One region of the Pelotomaculum schinkii genome, then DNA from elsewhere that is predicted to be linked to it. Evidence: predicted binding sites of a transcription regulator. Region 1 holds the regulator's gene; each other region holds the start of a gene.
What was found. Region 1 encodes HrcA, which represses chaperone genes, less so after heat shock. Its sites were predicted from a motif close to TGTTAGCACTCNNNNNNNNNGAGTGCTAACA; they were not measured.

Region 1 (5,115 bases):
TTCCCTTGACTACGAGTTGGCCGGCTATAAACAGTCTGATCTGGTCAAGCTTGATATTATGATTGCCGGGGAAGTCCTGGACGCTCTTTCGATTATCGTGCACCGGGACAAAGCCTATCACCGGGGGCGTAGCTTTGTTGAAAAACTGCGTGGTCTAATCCCCCGCCAGCTCTTTGAAATACCGATTCAGGCTTCAATCGGCAGCAGGATCATTGCCAGGGAGACGGTAAAGGCGGTACGTAAGGATGTGCTGGCCAAATGCTACGGTGGTGACATCACCCGCAAGCGTAAGCTGCTGGAAAAGCAAAAAGAAGGGAAAAAGCGGATGAAGCAGGTGGGCAGCGTAGAAATCCCGCAAGAAGCCTTCATGGCCGTCCTTAGCGTAGGTGATAAGTAAAAATCTTTTTGTTCATACCAAATCAAGCGCAGAGAAGTATTATCAAAAAATGTGTGGGGCGGATTCATTCTCGCAAAGTCACCAGAGAAATGAGCTAAAATTCCTACTGCTTTGCAGGTTAAGTGCAATTTGAATTCACCACCCACATAATCCCATCCAACGCAAAAAATTTTAAATTGTACAGTGTGCATAATATCATATACAGACCTCTTAGAAATGCAGGATTCATCTATGTCCTACGCCCTACGCCTTACGACCCGTACTAAGCACAGGTTGCGAGTTTATTCATACTCAGCTATTCTTAACCACCGTAACTAAGGAGGAATCATTTTATGAGCTGCTACCTTCGACATCTGAAGCCGGTTCTGGGTGAACTGGGTATTGAGCCAAAAACTAAGGAAGAGCGCAAGCAAATAGATTTGGCCATAAGGTCGATAGTTGGCAAGAGCAACACCGACAGGTGCGGTGAGGTGTGGCAGGAGGTTAAAGTCCGGCTTCAGGACGATATGAAAAAGCGCTCGTTGTTAGATGCGCTGAAGAATCTGGCCTGATTGGAAAAACCGGGTTATTTCACTTTTGTTGCATACGAAATTCTCACCCACATTCTTTTGGGCGGCTTCTTAGTAAGCCGGGCTTTATTTTCACGGTAAGGGGGCGGAGCATGGCAATAGGTCTGTATATTCATGTGCCTTTTTGCCTTAAAAAGTGCCGTTACTGCGATTTCATCTCTTACCCCTACAGCCGGACAGCGGCAAAGGACTACTTGGCAGCGCTGATCAGAGAAATCCAGCTATACGGATCTTTCCTGGACGAAGTTGAGAAAGAAATATCCAGCCTTTTTATCGGGGGTGGCACGCCCACCTGCTTGCCCGTGGGAGACCTGAGGGAGATTCTTAAATATATAAGGTCAATTTTTCGCCTGACACCGGATTGTGAGATTACGGTTGAGGCCAATCCGGGTACTATTGATGCCGGAGGTCTTTACGAATTAAGGCGGACAGGGGTAAACCGCCTCAGTATCGGGGTGCAGTCCCTGGCAGACGGTTTACTAAAGACGCTTGGCCGTGTCCACAACGCCGCGCAGGCGGGCGCCGCGGTGCGGCTGGCCAGGCAGGCCGGTTTTGACAACATTAATATCGATTTGATTTACGGTATACCGGGCCAGACCCTCGCGGTTTGGCAGGAAACGCTCGACCGGACAGTAGCTTTTGAACCGGAGCATGTTGCAGCTTACGGCTTGCAACTGGAGGAGGGAACTCCTCTGGAGCGTTCAGTTGCCATTGGTGATATGAGGGCTTGTCCGGAAGAACTGGAACTATCCATGTACCACACCGCCATAATTTCACTAAAAAAGAGCGGTTATCATCACTACGAAATCTCCAATTTTGCCAGGCCCGGGCGCGAGTGTGTTCACAACCTGGTTTACTGGCTAAACCGGCCCTACCTGGGGCTGGGACCGGCTGCCCACTCCTGCTTCCGGGGGGAACGTTTTGCCAACGAACGCGAGCCGGAAAAGTACCGGTCCAGGCTCCGGCGGGGAGAACTCAGGGTTGCCGACAGGGAAACCCTTACCGTGGAAACTGAAATGTCGGAGACCATGTTCCTGGGTTTGAGGCTTTTGCAGGGGGTTAGCCTGGCGGCCTTCCGGCAGCGTTTTGGCCGGCGCTTGGAGGATGTCTACCGGTCTGAAATTAAGAGGCTTACAAAGGACGGGCTTACTGAGATTGACGGGGATTATTTCAGGCTGACCGAAAGGGGGCTTCCCCTGGCCAACCGGGTATTCCTGGAATTTGTGTGATTTCAGCGGGAAGGCGTGTTAAACGACCGGGTTATATGAATTATTGAATGCTTTTGCGCTATATTCCTTGACAAGTGGATGGAGTTGGTGCTATTTTTTATTTAGCGGGTTTTTAGCACTCAGCAGGTTAGAGTGCTAACAAAAGGGGGGGGTAATGCATGAAAATGGATGACCGCAAGCAAAAGGTGCTTCTGGCCATCGTTCACGATTATATTGCTACCGCTGAACCCGTTGGTTCCCGCACCATAGCTAAAAAGTTCAGGCTTGGCGTCAGCCCTGCCACCATTCGTAACGAAATGGCTGATTTAGAAGAGCAGGGTTATATTGAACAACCTCATACTTCCGCGGGGCGAGTGCCCTCCGAGCAGGGCTACCGCTACTACGTGGACTATTTGATGCAAAAGCACGACTTATCAGCGGAAGAGGAAGATCTAATTCGCAGTGAGTTTGACATCAAGGTGAAAGATATCGGCCAGGTTATACAGAAAACGGGCCAACTTCTCTCACAACTCACCCATTATACCGCCATGGTGCTTACCCCAAGCATTGGTACCAGCCGGTTTAAGCATATCCAGCTGGTTTCGATGAACCCTACCCAGGCCATGGTTGTGGTGGTAATGGACAACGGAACTCTGCACCACAGGTTGATTGATATTCCTGAAAGCATCAGCACTGATGACATGGAAACCATATCCCGGATTTTAAACGCCAAGCTGCGGGGTCTTACCAATGAAAACATCAAGCTTACTTTGGTAAAGGAAATTTATTTTGAACTGGCCAGGCACAAACATATTCTCGACCTTGCCATGGAGCTGTTAGAAGACAGCCTGACCATGAAATCCGAGGATAAAATTTACCTGGGCGGGGTATTTAATATGTTAAACCAACCAGAATTCCACAACGTGGAAAAGGTTAAGACCCTGCTCAGCATCCTGGAGCAAGAAAAGCTTCTTTACGGGTTAATGACCGGTGAGGAGCAGGATGTGGGCGTTACCGTGCGCATTGGCGGTGAGATAAAGAACAAGGAAATCAAGGAGTGCAGCATGGTCACAGCCGCCTACTCGGTAGCGGGCCGGAAGATGGGCTCCATGGGAGTGCTGGGGCCGACCAGGATGGAGTATGCCAAAGTAATCAGTGTAGTTGATTTTATGACCAAGAACCTTTCACAAGCTCTGGAGCGCATGATGAAGGGCATGGGAAAGTGAGGGGGTACCGTATTTGAGCTTGAAAAAGGAAGCGACTCAGGGGGCCGAGGTGGACGAGAGGCTGGCCGCTTTGCTGACCAATTCCAACGCCATCCGGGCTATAACCAGCGCCGTCGAGGGGACTTTGGGTCCCAAAGGACTGGACACGATGCTGGTTGATAAATTCGGCGAGGTCGTGATCACCAACGACGGGGTTACCATCCTGACCTTGATGGAGGCCAACCACCCTGCTGCCAGAATGCTCATCAACATAGCCAAGGCACAGCAGGAGGAAGTCGGCGACGGGACAACCACGGCTACGGTGATGGCCGGCGCCCTGGTCGGCTTCGGAGTGGAGCAGGTTATAAAGGGAGTCCCTGTCGCGCGAGTCATTGAGGGGATGCGCGTGGGGCTAAAGAAGGCGCTGGCAGTGATGGAGAGTCAGGCTCAACAGATCAACGGGGTGCATGACCAGTTTGTGCGCCAGGTGGCGCTCGTTTCGGGCCGCGGCCACGAGGACATTGCCGACCTGGTGAAGCGGGCCGCGGTGTTGATTGGGGAGGAGAAGCTAAAGGACAGTTCTTTTAAGTTTTCAGATACCGTTGTAGCTGAAGAGGGCGCTTTAAACCAGGTTTTCATGGGCGTAATTATTAATAAGGAGCGGATGAACCGCCAGATGCCCGGGGAACTGGGTGAGGTCAAGGTCTTGATTATCGACGACGCCTTGGAGCCGGAGGAAATTGATGAGGAAGCCCTCGGGACCGAGTCCGGGTTTGCGCGTTACCTGCAGCTGCAGGCCGAATTCAAGGAAAACGTCCAAAAAATTACCAGCCTGGGAGTGGGACTGGTACTGGCCGACCGCGGCGTAAACGATGCGGCTGAGGAGATTTTAACGGACGCAGGCGTTATGGTGGTCCAGCGGGTGGCCAACAAGGAACTGCGTAAGGCCGCCGAACATACGGGAGCCAGGATGATCAAGCGGACCGGGCTGAAAAGAACTACAGAGGAACTCCTAAAATACCTTGGATTCGCAGACCGGGTCTATAACGACGAAAAACTTGAACAGGTCTGGGTCCAGGGAGGAAGAGGCAAGCCGATGGCCACTGTGCTGGTAGGCGCCGCTACTTCCGAGGTGGTTGGCGAGCGTGAGCGTATCGCCAAGGACGCGTCTGCCTCCGTGCAGTCGGCGGTCAGGGGCGGGGTGGTGCCTGGCGGCGGCTCGCTGGAACTTGCGGTAGCCCGCGAGGTGGAAAAAGTGCGGGAAGGTATCCGCGGCATGGCGGCGTACGGGGTGGACTGTGTGGTGGAGGCGCTCAAGCGTCCTATGTCCCAGATTATCGCCAATGCTGGTTTCAATCCCCTGGAAAAACTGGGGGATGTGATTGCCGCACAAGTTGAAACAGGAAAAAATTCTCTGGCCGTCGACTGTGACAGCGGGCAGGTAGCCGACATGCTGGAAATGGGTATTGTCGATCCGGCCGAAGTAAAAATATACGCGCTTAAGGCCGCCGGTGAGGTGGCCGAGGCAATCTTAAGAATCGATACTATAATTAAGAAACGGGAAGAAGACTTCAAGCCAAAAGATTCCAGCTTGTCTGGTCTGTGAGGTGAACAATGTTGGTAAAAGATGAAAAGAAAGAGAAAGATGTTCAGGAAATTTCCGACGAGGGAAAAGAGCAAAGTGTTATGGAGAAAGATCCCACAACAAGCGCGGTAGAGGATAACGGGCACCAGGA
Region 2 (5,115 bases), on a different contig from region 1:
AAAGCAATTAAAATTGTAATCCTTCGGGATACCTCACCCGAAGGCACGATCGAGGAGTTGGACGGCGGTGAGATAACCATCAGGGACGTGTACGGTTACATCAATACCTATACCCTTGACGAAGACGTAGAAGTGATCATCGACGGTGATAGCGAGGGTTTGGGTGATTTAAACGAAGGAGACAAGGTCCGTCTGGAACTTAACAGCCGGAATTACGTGACGGACATTGAGGTCCTTGATTCCAGCGAGAGTGACCTTGAGGGTGAAATCAGGGATTTGGATACTACAGGCGCCTACGGGATAACCATACGCAACAGCGATGGAGACAAGTTTACCTATAAGGTGGTCGAAGATGTCGATGTGTACAAGGGAAGCAGGCAGCTTGACTTTGATGAACTTGAAACAGGGGACGAGGTCAGATTGGAGTTGGATAGTGACGGCTGGGTGGATGAGATCGAGGTCCTTGATTACGGCGAGAGTGACCTTGAGGGTGAAATCAGGGATTTGGATACTACAGGCGCCTACGGGATAACCATACGCAACAGCGATGGAGACAAGTTTACCTATAAGGTGGTCGAAGATGTCGATGTGTACAAGGGAAGCAGGCAGCTTGACTTTGATGAACTTGAAATCGGGGACGAGGTCAGATTGGAGTTGGATAGTGACGACTGGGTGGATGAAATCGAGGTCTTAGACAGTGACCAGTCGACTGAGGAAGGTGTAATATCCGGACTCAGGACCGGGAGCAGCCCGCGCTTATGGCTTACAAACAGTGACGGCGACGAGGAGCGCTACGACATCTCCGATGATGTCGATTGCGACAGAGATGGCGATTCAATCGACCTGGAGGAGATTGTCATCGGCAGCGAAGCGGAGATAGAAATAGAAGATGATGAGGTCGTAACCATTGAAATCACCGATGACGAAGATATTACCATTGAGGGAGAAATCATCGACGTGCGGGTTAGCAGCGAAAGGATTCAAATTGAACAAAGCAGCGGAAATCAATTCACGTATTACCTGGAAGACGGAGCCATACTGAGAGACAGCGACGGTGACAGAATTGATCTTGAAGATGTAGAAGAAGGCTGGGATGTGGAACTGCGTCTGAGAGACGGCCAGATCTATAGGCTGACCGAACTTTGAGTTGTTACCTGCATCAATCAAAATGTTAAACCGGTTAGTCAAGCGGCAGGTCACTCCTGGGAGCGGTCTGCTGCTATTTTTTAAGATGTATTTCCGACATTTTTCGGAGGATATTTTGCTTTACGGGAGAAATACTACTGGGTGGCAAATTATACCCAAAATGGGCTGCGGGTCTGACAGTGCCGGTAAGCCTGTGGAGACGGAGGAGTAATAGTATGAGCGAATTAACGCACCTGGATGAGCAGGGTCAGGCCAGGATGGTGGAGGTGGGAGGCAAGGCTGTCACCCACAGGGAAGCCGTTGCCCGCGGCGAGGTCGCCATGCGTAAAGAGACACTCGAATTAATTGTGGAGGGGAAGGCGCCAAAGGGAGAGGTCTTTGGGGTGGCCCGAATTGCCGGGATTATGGCTGCCAAAAAGACATCTGCCCTGATCCCCCTCTGTCATCCCCTGATGATAAGCGGGGTTGACGTTTATTTTCGACCCAATTATGACCGCAACACCGTTGAAATCGAAGCCAGGGTGCGGGTAACCGGACAGACCGGGGTGGAGATGGAGGCGCTGACTGCGGTGAGCGTGGCGGCGCTGGCTATATACGACATGTGTAAGGCTGCCGACCGTGAGATGGTCATCGGGGCGGTCAGGCTGGTCCATAAAAGCGGCGGTAAAAGCGGCGCCTTTGAGCGTAAGGGTGAGGCTGCATGGAGCTAGAACATTTACTCGCGGGCGGCAGCAGGTATCATCTACCGTGCCCCGCTTTAGGGGCTGTTCCGCGGTGAGTACGGTTGAAATCGACCGCCATATTGCCAAGGCTTCTAGAAATGTTGCCCTTCGATAGCGGCATTTGCAGCTATCCTGATATGATAACGATTGGGAGGGTGAAAGATGTACAAAATTGGGATTATTACGGTTAGTGATAAAGGCTCCCGCGGCGAGCGGACGGATGAGAGCGGCCCGGCCATCCGTGAAATGGTTGGAATACTGGGCCATGTCGTCAGTTATAAAATACTGCCGGACGACATTGACGCCCTAAAAGAGGCGATGGTCAACATGTCCGACCGGGAGAAGGTAGAACTGATCCTGACTACCGGCGGCACGGGGTTAAGCCAGCGGGACAATACGCCTGAGGCCACTCTGGCCGTGATCGAGCGCGAGGTGCCGGGTTTACCCGAAGCCATGCGGGCGGAGAGCATGAAGAAGACCAACCGCGCCATGCTGACCAGGGCAGTGGCAGGGGTACGCAAAAACACCCTGATTATCAACCTGCCCGGCAGCGTCAAAGGAGTGCGCGAATGTCTGGAGGTCATCCTGCCGGCGCTGCCCCATGCCCTGGAAATCTTGACCGGCCGCGGCGGTGAGTGCGGTGTAGGTTAGTACTACTGGTAAGAAAATTTTGGGTTGCCCTGTATAGAATGGTTATTGCCGTGGAAAAATATTTCTAGACAGGTAAAAATATTAGTTAAATTGGGATAATAATGAGATAGGAGTAGGAAATGAAAGCTATTATCCGCTAAATGCCTTTTTTTGCTCTAAAAGAGGAAAATTATGCGGTGATTTTATTTGCTTTTGATTTTCTTATTCTATATTATATTTACTGTAGATATTAGCACTCGTCTAGATCGAGTGCTAACAATACAGGAAGCAACCATAAGGAGGGGTATATGTTGATCAGACCATTAGGCGAACGGGTAGTTGTAAAAGCAACGCCCACCGAGGAAAGGACCAAAAGCGGCATCGTCCTTCCGGACACCGCAAAAGAAAAGCCCCAGGAAGGTGAAGTCATAGCGGTAGGCAGCGGCAGGCTTTTAGAAACTGGCCAGAGGGTGCCCATCGACCTGAAGGTCGGGGATAAGATCCTTTTCTCCAAGTACGCCGGCAACGAAGTGAAAATCGATGACGTTGAATATCTGATCATGCGTGAAGCCGACATCCTCGGCGTAATAGAGTAAGGATTATATAAGGAGGTAAATGAATTGGCTAAAGAGATTATCTTTCGGGAAGAAGCCAGGCGCGCTCTTGAAAAAGGCGTCAACGCTCTGGCCGATGCCGTAAAAATTACCCTTGGCCCCAAAGGCCGCAACGTGGTCCTTGATAAGAAATTCGGTTCTCCGATGATCGTTAACGACGGTGTAACCATTGCGAGAGAAATTGAGCTTCCCGATCCGTTTGAAAATATGGGCGCTCAGTTGGTGAAAGAAGTTGCCACCAAGACCAACGATGTGGCCGGAGACGGCACCACTACCGCCTGTGTTCTGGCGCAGGCACTTGTGCACGAGGGTTTACGCAACGTAACAGCCGGCGCCAACCCAATGATCATCAAGCGCGGTATTGAAAAAGCGGTTGAAAAAACAGTTGCTTCTATTAAAAGCTCGGCCAAGCCTATTGAGAGCAAGTCAGCCATTGCTCAGGTAGCCACGATTTCCGCCAACGACGAAGTAATCGGGAACCTCATTGCCGACGCCATGGAAAAAGTGGGCAAAGACGGTGTCATAACTGTAGAGGAGTCCAAGGGCACCACTACCAACCTGGAGATCGTCGAGGGGATGAACTTCGACCGGGGCTACATATCCCCATATATGATTACCGATACTGATAAAATGGAAGCCATCTTAGACGATCCTTACATCCTGATCACGGATAAGAAGATCTCAGCGGTCGCCGACCTTCTGCCGGTTCTGGAAAAAATCGTCCAGTCAGGCAGGCCTTCACTGATTATTGCCGAAGACATTGAAGGTGAAGCACTGGCCACCCTGGTCCTGAACAAGCTGCGCGGCACCATCCAGTGCGTGGCAGTTAAGGCGCCTGGTTTTGGCGACAGGCGCAAGGCCATGCTGGAAGATATCGCTATCCTGACCGGTGGTACCGTTATTACCGAGGAACTGGGCCTGAAATTGGACAAGGCTACCATTGACCAACTGGGCCGGGCTGCCAAGGTCAGGATCAAGAAGGAAGAGACCATCATCGTCAACGGAGCCGGCAGCGCTGATGCAATCACCAAACGGGTAACCCAAATTAAAAGTCAAATTGAGGATACCACTTCTGAATTTGACAAGGAGAAGCTGCAGGAGCGCCTGGCCAAACTGGCCGGCGGTGTCGCGGTGGTCCAGGTCGGAGCCGCTACTGAGACCGAGATGAAAGACAAGAAGCTGCGCATCGAGGATGCCCTGAACGCCACCCGGGCTGCTGTAGAAGAGGGTATCGTACCCGGCGGCGGCGTGGCCTACATCACCGCAATGAAGGCGCTTGATGAGCTAACCACGGACAGCTTTGATGAAAAGACCGGTGTTGACATTGTCCGCCGGGCTTTGGAAGAACCCCTGCGCCAGATTGCCGGCAACGCCGGTCTGGAAGGTTCCGTTATAGTTGACAAGGTGAAGAATTCTCCCGCAGGTGTGGGTTTCAACGCCCTGCTTGGCGAATTTGTCAATATGATCGACTCAGGTATCGTGGATCCTGCCAAGGTCACCCGGTCAGCATTGCAGAACGCGGCCAGCATCGCGGCAATGATCCTGACCACGGAAACCCTGGTAGCCGACAAGCCGGAAAAAGACAAAGACCCCATGGGCGGCATGGGTGGCATGGGCGGCATGGGCGGCATGGGCGGCATGATGTAACTAAGGGCCTTAAGCCGTTATAAATAAAGGGGCCGAATGCTCGGCCCCTTGCTATGATCACGAAATGATCACGGCGTGCAAAATTGATACGCAGAGGTTTCTCATTAGCTCACTGAACTCTTGGGAAGCCTCTTTCTTTTTAGTTTTGGTCGCGTGTAGATAAACATTTTTTTTGGCGGCATCATCCGTATGCCCAAGACGTTCCATTATGTCTGGGGGCCCAACCCGGCTTCTGCAAAAAGGGGAGGGGTGTGGTTAACGAATGGAACCAGAGGCATCCCTCGGTCTTGTGAGCGGGAGTTGCTTCATAGCAGCCTTTTTCAAGGCGTTTTCAGTTTTCTTTAAGGTTTTTGGAG
Region 3 (5,115 bases), 430 kb from region 1:
ATCTTGTGATGAAGCATGGCGTATTCCCCTGCCCGGCAAGGGCCCACACCGCCTGTCGTGACAATGGTATCGGCGCCCATTTCAATACATTCCAGGTAGGTTCCCATCAGAATTTTTAGTGGAAAACAGGCAAATTCGGGTGAATACCGCACGCCAAGATCGAGCGTGCGCTTGCTGGGACGCGGGGGGGCCACCACTTCGTTGCCGAGGTCCTCCAGGAGCATTTTAAATGTTCGCCACGATTCACCCATTCTTGGAAAAGTTACTTTCGGCATGCAAGCGCCTCCTTCCTGCGCCTGACCATATCAACGAATGCCTCCAGGCGGGTGGTCATGCCTGCTTCTCCGGTTTGCTCATCAATCATCAGGGTCATAAAAGGAATATCACTGTGTTTTTTGGCTTCCATTTCGATTAATTTATTCAACAGGGAGTCAGGGCCGCAACCGAAGGCTGTTAAGTGCAGGACCCCGTCAATTTTGTTCTGGTTAAAAAGAAAGTGGGCCGCCTTGAGCGCCCTGTCACTGAAGGTCCAGAAAAGACGTTTTGGCAGGCTGCAGTTTTTCTGAAGGGCAAGTAAGGCCGGGTGAATATTTTCGGCCGTGATGACTTTAACCCCATACTTCCTTAACTTATCAATCAAATTCACGCTGATGAAACTGTCGTAAATAGCATAGGGATAACCAAGTACGGCAAACTTCAAACCGGACTTGGCAGAACCGTCAAAATCCGCCCCCCCGGCCTGGTTCTCCAGGAAATCCATGGCCTGAACGGGGCTCCATCCTTTTCTCAAAAGTCTGTTATAGCGGTGCAAAACCCCCACGGCTTTCAAATATGCAAGGAGTACCGATAGTATTGGCGCTCCCAGGCGCTTACCGATTTCAAGGTACGCTTTTACAACCGCAAAGCGGCCTTGTCTTGTATCCATGCGGACGTCGATAATAGGCGGTACATTCTTAATAGAATACCGGATCATATCGGGCAGGCCAAGAAATTTGGGACAGTAAACTGTCCTCCGGTTAAGGCAGACCACCCTTGGGATATAAAGGTAATCGACCTTGTCTTTAATATCCATAACATGACCGTAGAATAGTTTAACAGGTACACAGGCGTCAGCCAGCGCCTCACGAGTCCCTTGATCTAAAATATTTTTGGTGGTCCTGCCGGATGTCACTACCTGGACACCGAGTTCATTGAAAAAAGTCCGCCACATAGGGTAGTAAAGATAATATAAAAGAGCTCCCGGAATGCCAACCTTAATAGTCACACCGGTCACAGCCTCCTTAGTTGATATTGAGTTCTTATTACTATACTGGCTGCGGGGATGGGTTATGCCCGTTCCTTTTTCGTTTAAAATTCTATATGTCTAGGGAAATTCCTCCAGCAAAAATCAACAAAAAATGAGCCTTGACAACTAAAAAGGCCGCCACTGCCGGGCGGCCCTTTTGTTTTTTTATTGTATTTTAACCCGGTGCATTTTCTTTTGACCTCTTTCAGTCTTAGGCATCCGGATCTCCAACAGTCCGTTGTGATAGTTGGCCAGGGTTTCTTCGGGTTTTACCTCCGCCGGCAAGGGCAGCATCCTGCTAAAAGTACCATAGTATCTCTCAGAGTGGAAGATGTTATCTTCCTCAACTTCTTTAAATCTTTTCAACTCGCCTTTTAGGCTCAGTGTGTCAGGAGTTACCGCGACTTCAATATCATCCTTGGACTCAATACCGGGTAGTTCAGCTGTTGCAACAACCTCCTGATCTGTCTGGTAAAGGTCAACTCTCGGTCCAAACTGTTCGGTACCAGTCATAAGACCCCGTCTTAAAAAATTGTGATCAAAAATTTTGTTCATCTGGTTACGCAAATTGCTGATTTCCCCAAAAGGATCCCAACGTACTATACTCATTTTTTCACCCCCGGATTAATGTTTTAAATTAATATTTTGCAAATTGCTTATATTTATACCTGTATGAATGCTCGGCGCCATATAGATATTTTGATATTGAGGAACGTCTTTGCGGAGTATATTGGCAGGCATGGCAGGATAATGATACCAGTGAGGCGAATAAGTAGGAGCAAAACAATTGTGTACTGGAGTGATTATGATAAGCGATCTTACCGAAAAAGTTCTTCGCTCGAATATAATATACCGTGGTAGAATTCTAAACCTCAGGGTTGATACAGTAGAATTACCCGACGGTCGTACGGCAAAAAGGGAGATTGTGGAACACACGGGGGCCGTGATCATCGTCCCGGTAAAACAGGATGGTCAGCTGCTTCTGGTAAGACAATACAGATCCGCTACCGGCAGGACCGCCCTGGAACTACCGGCTGGGAATATCGAACCGGGAGAAGAATTGGAGTCAGCAGCCCTGCGGGAACTACAAGAGGAAACAGGTTACAAAGCTAAAGAGTTAGTCAGGTTGTGCAGCTTTTTCAGTACTCCCGGTTTCTCTGATGAGGAATTGCACCTATTCTTTGCATCAGGCTTGACCCTTCTAAACCAAAACCTTGATGACGACGAATTTGTTGAGGTGTTAACGGTACCCTGGGAAAATGCAATTCAGATGATCTGGTCGGGTGAAATCTGTGACGCCGCGTCAGTGGCCGGTATTCTGGCCGTGGACAGCTATATGAAAAACCGGCTGTGAGCAAAATGCTCCGCCGGTTTTATGGTCAAACTAGCTAAAAATCATTCTTCGCATGATCTTATTCAAAAACAAATTCCTTGCCGGACAAGCGGGCAGTACGGCAGTAACCGGCATGCTGTCCGGTAAGGTCGGGAGTAAACCTCTTGCCCGCAATGCTCAATACCGTTGGAGACAGCCGCATGGCCACCACCTTGGCGGAGCTGTTTCCATCAATACCTGCATGGATTACCCCCCGGCAGTTCCCCAACACCAGCACGTTGCCGCCTGCCATCACCTCTGCGCCAGGGTGGATATCGCCCAGTACAACGACATGTCCCGCATAAACGATACGCTGTCCCGAACGCAGTGAACGCCTGACCATGAGCGCTGCTTCACCATCACCAACCGGCGAAGGAATTGCGCTCTGGCTCTGGTACGGCCGGGCCGCTTTAGAGCGTGTCACAACACTGCCGTCAGGGTTGGGGACCATTCCGTATTGCCGGCAGATATCCTCAAGCTCATCCTTTTGGCTGGTGGGGATTTTTTGGTGCATGTCAGCTATGGAAAACTTGGCGCCGCTAAAAAACCCCCTGGCCGACTCCATCTTTGAGCGCAGTGTATTTTTGATATCTTCAAATTCCCGGCTTGGGTCAAGGACAATTACCAAGCCGTTCCTTGTTCCTTTAAAACTAACCATTTGACTGCCCAAAGGTAACCGCCTCTTTCCACAATTTTCTCAACACCTTGTTTTAATTCGATTTTGCTTGACTTAATCCTTTAAAATTCAGAAATATTATCAATAAAAAAATCGCACCCTGCATAAAAAGATCACTTTTGCGGCAATCTCAATTTAAGTGCACTTAATTGTCCCTTGTGCCCGGCAAAAACAAATGGATCAATAGCGCTACATAGCTGGTAGTAACTGGTTCACAATTGATTTTGTGGCTGACTATAATGTTTAGTGTCAAATTTAAGCTTATTTTGCGGGAGGTACTAATATGTCCGAATGGAGGAAGGACCCCATCGTTGACCGGTGGGTTGTCATCGCCACAGAACGCTCCAAACGCCCTTCCAACTACAAAGAGATCAGGGATGAAAAGAGTTCTAACGAATGCCCTTTATGTGAAGGCCACGAAAAAGAGACCCCTCCGGAAATAATCGCATATCGCGAACAGGGAACCGGCAGGGACACTCCCGGCTGGTGGATGCGGGTAGTGCCAAACAAGTTTCCCGCAGTTGACATCGAGGGCCAACCCTACCTGCAGGAACGCGGTGTTTACCAGTTCATGCGCGGGGTGGGCGCGCATGAGGTTATCGTTGAGTCAACCAAACATGAGCCCGGGCTTGATACGCAATCAGTGAAACAGGTGGAGGAGGTTGTCTGGGGCTGGCGTGATCGATCCCTGGATCTTCGCAAAGACCAAAGGTTGAAATATATTCAAATATTTAAAAACACCGGCCCCACGGCCGGCGCTTCACTGGAACACACCCATTCGCAGCTGATTGCGACACCTCAGATACCAAGCGAGGTCAATGCGGAAATAACCGGGATGAATGAATACCATAACCGCCATGGCAGATGCGCGCTGTGCGATATCATCGCGCAGGAGTTGAGGGAAGGGGAAAGACTGGTTGCTGAGAACCGGCATTTTGTCTGCTTTGCGCCTTTTGCTTCACGTTTTCCCTTTGAAACCTGGATTGTCCCTACTGAACACCAGTCCGATTTCGGGCAGATCAGAGCACAACAGGTGCAGGACCTGGCGGCTATGCTCAGGTCTGTTGTTCGCAAAATGACCTTGATGATTAAGAACATACCCTATAACATAGTGCTGCACACATCACCCGTTAACGTACAGGATGACCATGGAAATTATCACTGGCATCTGGAAATACTGCCCCGCCTGACTACTATAGCCGGTTTTGAACTGGGTACGGGATATTATATCAACCCCACCCCACCTGAGATAGCTGCCCAGGCCTTGCGAGAAATACAGGAATTCTATCCTTTACAAAAAGAATCTGAATTGGAGGTAGCCCGGTATGTTTGATCGTCCCTTAAAAATCCTGTTAGTATCCTCAGAAGTTGTCCCGTTCGCTAAAACAGGCGGACTTGCTGATGTAGCCGGTTCGCTGCCTAAGGCACTTGCTTTGGTTGGAAATGACAATGCCGGCAATGACGTCAGAGTCGTTATGCCCCGTTACCGCCAAATTGAAGGCGCTGCCTACCGTCTTGATTTTCCCGTGCACTTTAAGAACCGCTATGAAACCGCCATTATTAAAGAAAGTTCTATTGAATCTCACTACCAGGGCGCACATAAAACAATTCCCGTGTATATGGTTGAAAACTATCATTACTTTTATCGTGATAGAATGTATATGTTCGATGATGAGGCGGAGCGGTTTGCTTTCTTCTGCCGGGCTGTCCTGGAAATGCTCCCCAAGTTGGAATGGCAGCCTGATATCATCCACTGCAATGATTGGCAAAGCGGGCCGATAC

Region 2: the regulator HrcA is predicted to act here: its motif matches at 2,747-2,777, upstream of groES (co-chaperone GroES).
Region 3: the regulator HrcA is predicted to act here: its motif matches at 2,014-2,044, upstream of Psch_RS01805 (Hsp20/alpha crystallin family protein).

The regions. Positions count from the first base shown of each region.
Region 1 is NZ_QFGA01000001.1:795,459-800,573, reverse strand. It holds gene lepA (translation elongation factor 4) at 1-397, shown strand, start outside; gene Psch_RS03850 (hypothetical protein) at 730-948, shown strand; gene hemW (radical SAM family heme chaperone HemW) at 1,059-2,195, shown strand; gene hrcA (heat-inducible transcriptional repressor HrcA) at 2,354-3,400, shown strand; gene Psch_RS03835 (TCP-1/cpn60 chaperonin family protein) at 3,414-4,985, shown strand; gene grpE (nucleotide exchange factor GrpE) at 4,994-5,115, shown strand, end outside.
Region 2 is NZ_QFGA01000003.1:79,129-84,243, forward strand. It holds gene Psch_RS16455 (S-layer homology domain-containing protein) at 1-1,146, shown strand, start outside; gene moaC (cyclic pyranopterin monophosphate synthase MoaC) at 1,362-1,856, shown strand; gene Psch_RS16465 (MogA/MoaB family molybdenum cofactor biosynthesis protein) at 2,031-2,519, shown strand; gene groES (co-chaperone GroES) at 2,807-3,094, shown strand; gene groL (chaperonin GroEL) at 3,119-4,759, shown strand.
Region 3 is NZ_QFGA01000001.1:364,278-369,392, forward strand. It holds gene Psch_RS01795 (acyl-CoA dehydratase activase-related protein) at 1-275, opposite strand, end outside; gene Psch_RS01800 (acyl-CoA dehydratase activase-related protein) at 263-1,264, opposite strand; gene Psch_RS01805 (Hsp20/alpha crystallin family protein) at 1,451-1,894, opposite strand; gene Psch_RS01810 (NUDIX domain-containing protein) at 2,091-2,639, shown strand; gene minC (septum site-determining protein MinC) at 2,698-3,327, opposite strand; gene galT (galactose-1-phosphate uridylyltransferase) at 3,617-4,666, shown strand; gene glgA (glycogen synthase GlgA) at 4,659-5,115, shown strand, end outside.